Regions from separate parts of the Marmoricola sp. OAE513 genome, predicted to be linked through region 1. Evidence: predicted binding sites of a transcription regulator. Region 1 holds the regulator's gene; each other region holds the start of a gene.
What was found. The regulator HrcA, encoded in region 1, represses chaperone genes, less so after heat shock. The targets are predictions, from matches to a motif close to TTGGCACTCGNNNNNNNCGAGTGCCAA.
Positions count from the first base shown of each region.

Region 2: groL (chaperonin GroEL) is a predicted target of HrcA. The motif match lies at 1,431-1,457, and genes of this name have one in related genera.
Region 3: groES (co-chaperone GroES) is a predicted target of HrcA. The motif match lies at 1,221-1,247, and genes of this name have one in related genera.

Region 1 covers NZ_JBEPOC010000001.1:3,302,637-3,304,901, forward strand. Annotated here, with positions in the region: gene ABIE44_RS16475 (hypothetical protein) at 1-514, shown strand, start outside; gene ABIE44_RS16480 (hypothetical protein) at 540-692, shown strand; gene hrcA (heat-inducible transcriptional repressor HrcA) at 766-1,788, shown strand; gene dnaJ (molecular chaperone DnaJ) at 1,798-2,265, shown strand, end outside.
Region 2 covers NZ_JBEPOC010000001.1:2,382,386-2,384,650, reverse strand. Annotated here, with positions in the region: gene groL (chaperonin GroEL) at 1-1,296, opposite strand, end outside; gene ABIE44_RS12040 (ATP-grasp domain-containing protein) at 1,497-2,265, opposite strand, start outside.
Region 3 covers NZ_JBEPOC010000001.1:1,078,884-1,081,148, forward strand. Annotated here, with positions in the region: gene groL (chaperonin GroEL) at 1-673, opposite strand, end outside; gene groES (co-chaperone GroES) at 745-1,038, opposite strand; gene ABIE44_RS05515 (class I SAM-dependent methyltransferase) at 1,276-2,265, shown strand, end outside.

The sequences.
Region 1 (2,265 bases):
CGAGCCGTTGCGGGCGGCTGATCCGTGCGTCGCGCGCGAGGTCGGCTCGCGGGCCGAAGGGATCGAGGGACTCTCGGAGCGGTTGGTACTGCTGGGTCTCGACGGTGCTGCCTGCCGACTGCACCTGAGCCGTGAGGCTCTGACGCTGGAGTTCGCCGGGGGTGACCGGCTCAGCGACCGTCAGGTCGCGGCGCTGCGGGCCGGACTGCTCGGCGCCGTGCGGCGGATGGAGAAGGACGGGTCGCTGCCGAAGGCGTCCGTGCTCCTCGACGAGGCGCTCGACTCGATCGACCTTCCCGGGCTGGTCAAGACGGCGATCCGCGCGCTACCGGACTCCGCGGTCAACGGGGTGCTGAAGACGGACGACGTCCTGACCCGCGCCATCAAGAAGCTCGATCTCCGCGAGCTGCTCGCGAACCTGGATGATCAGGGAGACCTGGAGCGGCAGATCGAGGTCGCGGTCACGGCCGCAGTGAAGGACTCGTTGAAGGACCGGGTCCGGAACCTGGTCTGAGGTCCCTCGTGGAACACTGCCTTCCGTGGGCCGAGACCTGGGATGGAGCAAGATGCGTGCAGCGCTGAGCCGGTGGACCGAGCGCGTGCTCGGTGAGACGAACCTTCTCGGGTTCTGGGCGCTGGTGCTCTCGATCATCAGCATCGCCATGGTGATCTGGGTCCGCGCCGGGAACTGACCCTCGCCCGGCGGCCTAGTAGACTTGGCACTCGCACCACCGGAGTGCCAGGTGTGGGACGAGAGGAGTCGACATGGTCGAGGACCGCAAGCTTGCGGTCCTGCGCGCGATCGTGCAGGACTACGTCGCGACGCACGAGCCGGTCGGCAGCAAGGCGCTCGTGGAGAGGCACCAGCTCGGCGTCTCCCCGGCCACGGTGCGCAACGACATGGCGGCGCTGGAGGACGAGGGTCTGATCGCACAGCCGCACACCAGTGCCGGACGCATCCCGACGGACAAGGGCTACCGGTTCTTCGTCGACCGGCTGACCACGTTGAAGGCCATGTCGGCTGCGGAGAAGCGGGCGATCTCGGGCTTCCTCGAGGGCGCTCACGACCTGGATGACGTCGTGCAGCGCAGCGTCCGCCTTCTCGCTCAGCTGACGCAGCAGGTCGCGATCGTGCAGTACCCCACGCTCGCGAAGTCCACGATCCGGCACATCGAGATGGTCGCGCTGACCACCTCGCGGGTGCTGGTCGTACTCATCCTCTCGACCGGTCGTGTCGAGCAGAGGATCGTCGAGGTGCCGGTCGAGCTGACGGACGAGCTGCTCGGCGACCTGCGGATCAAGATGAACGGAGCTGCCAGCGGCGAGCGGATCTCCGACGCGGCCGCGGCGCTCGGTGCACTGCCCGAGAAGGTCGCCGCGGACGATGCGGCGACGTACTCGGTGATCGTGGCGGCGTTGGTCGAAGCGATGTCGGACCACCGCTCCGACGAGCGCGTCGTCGTCGGCGGAACTGCCAACCTGGCTCGCTTCGGTGACAACTTCGACCAGTCGATCAAGCCGATGCTCGAGGCTCTCGAGGAGCACGTCGTGCTGCTCAAGCTCCTCGGTCATGCCACGTCGTCCTCGCACGTCACCGTGCGGATCGGCCAGGAAGGACCGATCGACCAGCTCTCCTCGACCTCCGTCGTCGCGACCGGCTACGGAGCGTCCGAGGACGCGCTGTCGGTGCTCGGAGTCGTCGGCCCGACCCGGATGGACTATCCGGGGTCGATGGCCGCCGTGCGGGCGGTCGCCAGCTACATGTCCACCATCCTCGATGAATCCTGAGAGCCTCACGTGAACCCGGATCCCTACGCCATCCTCGGAGTCGACCGCGACGCGGACGCCGATGCCTTGAAGAAGGCGTACCGCAAGCTCGCCCGTCAGTACCACCCGGACGTCAACTCCGATCCGGGTGCGCAGGAGAAGTTCAAGGAGGTCTCGGCGGCGTACGAGATCCTCTCGGACCCCGAGAAGCGTCGCGTCTACGACCTCGGCGGCGACCCGTTCGGCGGCGGTGCAGGTGGGTTCGGCCAGGGTGCGGGCTTCTCGTTCACCGACATCATGGACGCGTTCTTCGGCGGTCAGCAGGGTGCGAGCCGCGGTCCCCGGTCACGGATGCGCCGCGGGCAGGACGCGCTCGTGCGCCTCGACCTGGAGCTGGCCGAGGCCGCCTTCGGCGTCACCCGCGAGCTCAAGGTCGACACGGCGGTGGTGTGCACGACGTGCGACGGTTCCGGTGCTGCGGAGGGCTCGCGCCCGGTG
Region 2 (2,265 bases), 920 kb from region 1:
GCCCTCGAGCTCCAGCTTGGCGAAAGCCTTGTCGGCAGCCTGCACCAGGGCGACGCCGCCGCCGGCGACGATGCCCTCCTCGACGGCCGCCTTCGCGTTGCGAACGGCGTCCTCGATGCGGTGCTTGCGCTCCTTGAGCTCGACCTCGGTGGCGGCACCGACCTTGATCACCGCAACGCCGCCGGCCAGCTTGGCCAGGCGCTCCTGCAGCTTCTCGCGGTCGTAGTCGGAGTCCGACTTCTCGATCTCGGCCTTGATCTGGTTGACGCGACCCTCGATCTGGGCCTCGTCGCCGGCGCCCTCGACGATGGTGGTCTCGTCCTTGGTGATGACGACCTTGCGCGCGGTACCGAGCAGCTCGATGCCGGTCGACTCGAGCTTGAGGCCCACGTCCTCGGAGATGACCTGACCACCGGTGAGGATGGCGATGTCCTGCATCATGGCCTTGCGGCGGTCACCGAAGCCCGGAGCCTTGACGGCGACGGACTTGAAGGTGCCACGGATCTTGTTCACGACCAGGGTCGAGAGCGCCTCGCCGTCGACGTCCTCGGCGATGATCAGCAGCGGCTTGCCGGACTGCATGACCTTCTCGAGCAGCGGCAGCAGGTCCTTGACGGTCGAGACCTTCTGGTTCGCGATCAGGATGTACGGGTCGTCGAGGACGGCCTCCATGCGCTCCGGGTCGGTCATGAAGTACTGGGAGATGAAGCCCTTGTCGAACCGCATGCCCTCGGTGAGCTCGAGGTCGAGGCCGAACGTGTTCGACTCCTCGACGGTGATCACACCTTCCTTGCCGACCTTGTCCATCGCCTCGGCGATGGCGTCACCGACGGTGGTGTCGGCGGCGGAGATCGACGCGGTAGCCGCGATCTGCTCCTTGGTCTCGACGTCCTTGCTCATCTCGAGCAGAGCGTCGGAGACGGCCTTGACGGCGTTCTCGATGCCGCGCTTCAGCGCCATCGGGTTGGCACCCGCGGCGACGTTGCGCAGACCCTCGCGGACCATCGCCTGGGCGAGCACGGTCGCGGTCGTCGTGCCGTCACCGGCGACGTCGTCGGTCTTCTTGGCAACTTCCTTGACCAGCTCGGCGCCGATCTTCTCGTACGGGTCCTCGAGCTCGATCTCCTTGGCGATGGACACACCATCGTTGGTGATCGTGGGGGCGCCCCACTTCTTCTCGAGCACGACGTTGCGGCCCTTGGGGCCCAGGGTGACCTTGACGGCGTCGGCGAGCGTGTTCATGCCACGCTCCAGACCGCGCCGGGCCTCCTCGTTGAAAGCAATCAGCTTCGGCATAACTCTTGCGATTCCTCACGCAGATGAGTGGGTGGCCGATCGGTCGCCCGCGACGGACGGTCCGGGCTGACCCGCCGGACCCTTCCCGGCGGCGCCTTCGGACCTCGACGTTCTCGGCCCTGGGGTGGTGCTGGTTGTCACTCTCGAAGGGAGAGTGCCAATGTCAATTGTTAGCACTCGACCCCTGAGAGTGCAAACGTTCAGGAGCGGGCCAGCACGCCGGCGACCGCCGCCGCGAACGCCCTACCATTCTCGGGGAGCTCCTCGAGGTACAGACCCGGCTCGGTGACCTCGAGCTCGCTCACCGCGAGGGTCCCGTCGGCGAGCCGGAGCAGGTCCACCCGCGCGTACACCAGAGTGGCGTCGAGGATCTCCTCGGCGGCTCGGACGGTCCGCCGGGCGAGGTCGGAAGCCTCCGCGGTCCGGGGCACCGGTGCCGTGCTGCCGCCGTACTCCTCGTGCACCCGGATCTCCTCGCCGGCCGGCAGCTTGCGCACCATCGAGCGCGGTTCGCCCCCGATGACGTAGACCGAGTACTCCCCCTCGGTGCGGACCGAGGCGACCAGTGGCTGCACGATCCACGGACCGGCCCCGAGTGCGGACTCGTCGAGGCCCTCGGGACCACCGTCGGTCCCGTCGAAGACGACCACGCCGCGGCCTCCGGCACCCACCCGTGGCTTGACCACGGCGGTGTCCCACGCGGCGATCGCCGCGGGCAGGTCCTCCTCCCCGTCGACCGAGATCGTCGGCACGATCGGCACGCCGACAGCGTCCAGCTCGAGGAGGTAGGCCTTGTCGGTGTTCCAGGCGAAGACGTCGGCACCGTTGAGCAGCTTCGGGACCGAACGCGCCCAGTCCAGGAACTCCTCGAGCCGGACGTCGTAGTCCCAGGTCGACCGGACGGCCACCAGCGCCGACTCCCAGTCGACGTCGGGGTCGTCCCAGCGGACCCAGCGCGCCTCGACGCCG
Region 3 (2,265 bases), 2.2 Mb from region 1:
TCTTGCCCTGGTGCAGAAGGATGTACGGGTCGTCGAGGACGGCCTCCATCGACTCCGAGTCGGTCACGAAGTACGGCGACAGGTAGCCCTTGTCGAACTGCATGCCCTCGGTGAACTCGAGGTCGGTGCCCATGGTGTTGGACTCCTCGACGGTGATGACACCGTCCTTGCCGACCTTGTCGAAGGCCTGCGCGAGCAGGGCGCCGATCTCGGCGTCGCGGCTCGACACGGTGGCGACGGACGCCATCTCCTCGACCGAGTCGACCTCGCGGGCCAGGTCGGAGAGCGCGGCGGACAGAGCGACTCCGGCGGCGTCCATACCGCGCTTGAGGCCCATCGGGTTGGCGCCGGCGGCGACGGCCCGAAGACCCTCGTGCACCATCGCCTGCGCGAGCACGGTCGCGGTCGTCGTGCCGTCACCGGCGACGTCGTTGGTCTTGGTCGCGACCTCCTTGGTGAGCTGGGCACCGAGGTTCTCGAACGGGTCGTCGAGCTCGACCTCACGCGCGACGGTCACGCCGTCGTTCGTGATCGTGGGGGCGCCCCACTTCTTGTCGAGGACGACGTAGCGGCCCTTCGGGCCGAGCGTCACCTTGACGGTGTTGGCGAGGGCGTCGACGCCACGCTCGAGAGCGCGGCGGGCTTCCTCGTCGAAAGCAAGAATCTTGGGCACTGCATGCTCCTTAAAGCAGTTGTGTGCCTGAGGACGCGCCGGAGCGCTTCCTCAGGCACACGACCGGATGATCAGTTGACGACAGCGAGGACGTCGCGGGCGCTGAGGATGAGGTACTCCCCACCGGCGTACTTGACCTCGGTGCCGCCGTACTTGCTGTAGATGACCTTGTCGCCGACGCTCACGTCGAGCGGGACCCGGTTGCCGTTGTCGTCGATGCGGCCGGGGCCGGTCGCGACGACCTCGCCCTCCTGCGGCTTCTCCTTCGCGGTGTCCGGGATGACCAGGCCGGAGGCGGTGGTCTGCTCGGCTTCGAGCGGCTGCACGAGGATGCGGTCCTCGAGGGGCTTGATGTTGACCGACACGTTGTCGACCTCCACTTTCACACTTGTTCGGAATGACTCAGCGTTGGATTTTTCAGCGTTGGATTTTCAGCGTCGGACTGCACGCTTGAAGTTCTGCGCCTGTCCTCTTCGCACGCCGTCGCGGGGGTCGTACGTCGATCACAGACGCTGGCACACTCACGGGGAGAGTGCCAGGTCTGAACTTAGCACTCGACCCAAGTGAGTGCCAACGGCACCCGGGTCGGGAATGATGGCTGCGTGGACCTCGACGCGTTTCGCTGGTTGCTGACCGAGCCGGGCCAGCGTCTCCTCGCCCGGGCGGGCGACGCCGGCGGGGACCCGCTCCGCGCCAGCACGGCCCTGCGGCGCGAGGCGAGCGCCGAGCACGTGGCGGCAGCGCTCACCCAGGCTGATCTGCGGCGCAGGGGCGCAGCGAAGTTCGGGGCAGACGCCGCGCGGATGTACTTCACCCCCGAGGGGCTCGAGCAGGCCACCCGCGCGCCGGTCGCTCGCCACCGTGCCGCGCGGCTGACGGCAGCCCGGGTCGGGACCGTGATCGACCTCGGCTGCGGTATCGGCGGCGACCTGCTCGCCACTGCCGCTGCGGGCGTCACTGCGGCCGGCATCGACCTCGACCCGGTCCGCGTCGAGGTGGCGCGGGCGAACCTGGCGGCCCTGGGCCTCGGCGGTGCCGTGAGCATCGCCGACGCGACCGAGGTCGACCACCGCGGGTTCGACGTCGCGTTCGTCGACCCGGCCCGCAGGTCAGCCCGCGGCCGGACGTTCTCGGTCGACGACTGGACTCCCCCGTGGCCGTTCGTCCAGTCGATGTTCGCGCGCACCGCGTGCGTGAAGGTCGCACCCGGCATCGGCCACGAGCTCGTGCCCGCGGACGTCGAGGCCGAGTGGGTCAGCGACCACGGCGAGGTCAAGGAGGCTGCGTTGTGGTCAGGCGCGTTGGCGACCACGCGACGGCGCGCGACCGTGATCGGCGACGGTGGCCTCGCGACGCTGACCGACGAGGACGACGCGCCGGCCGAGGTCCGCGAGGTCGGCGCCTACCTGTACGAGCCCGACGGTGCCGTGATCCGGGCGGGTCTGGTGACGGCGGTTGCTGCCGGGGTCGGCGGCGGACTGATCAGCGAGCACATCGCCTACGCCACCTCCGACGACTCGTTCCGCACACCGTTCGCCCGCTCGTACCGGGTGCTCGAGGAGCTCCCGTACAAGGAGAAGCAGCTGCGAGCG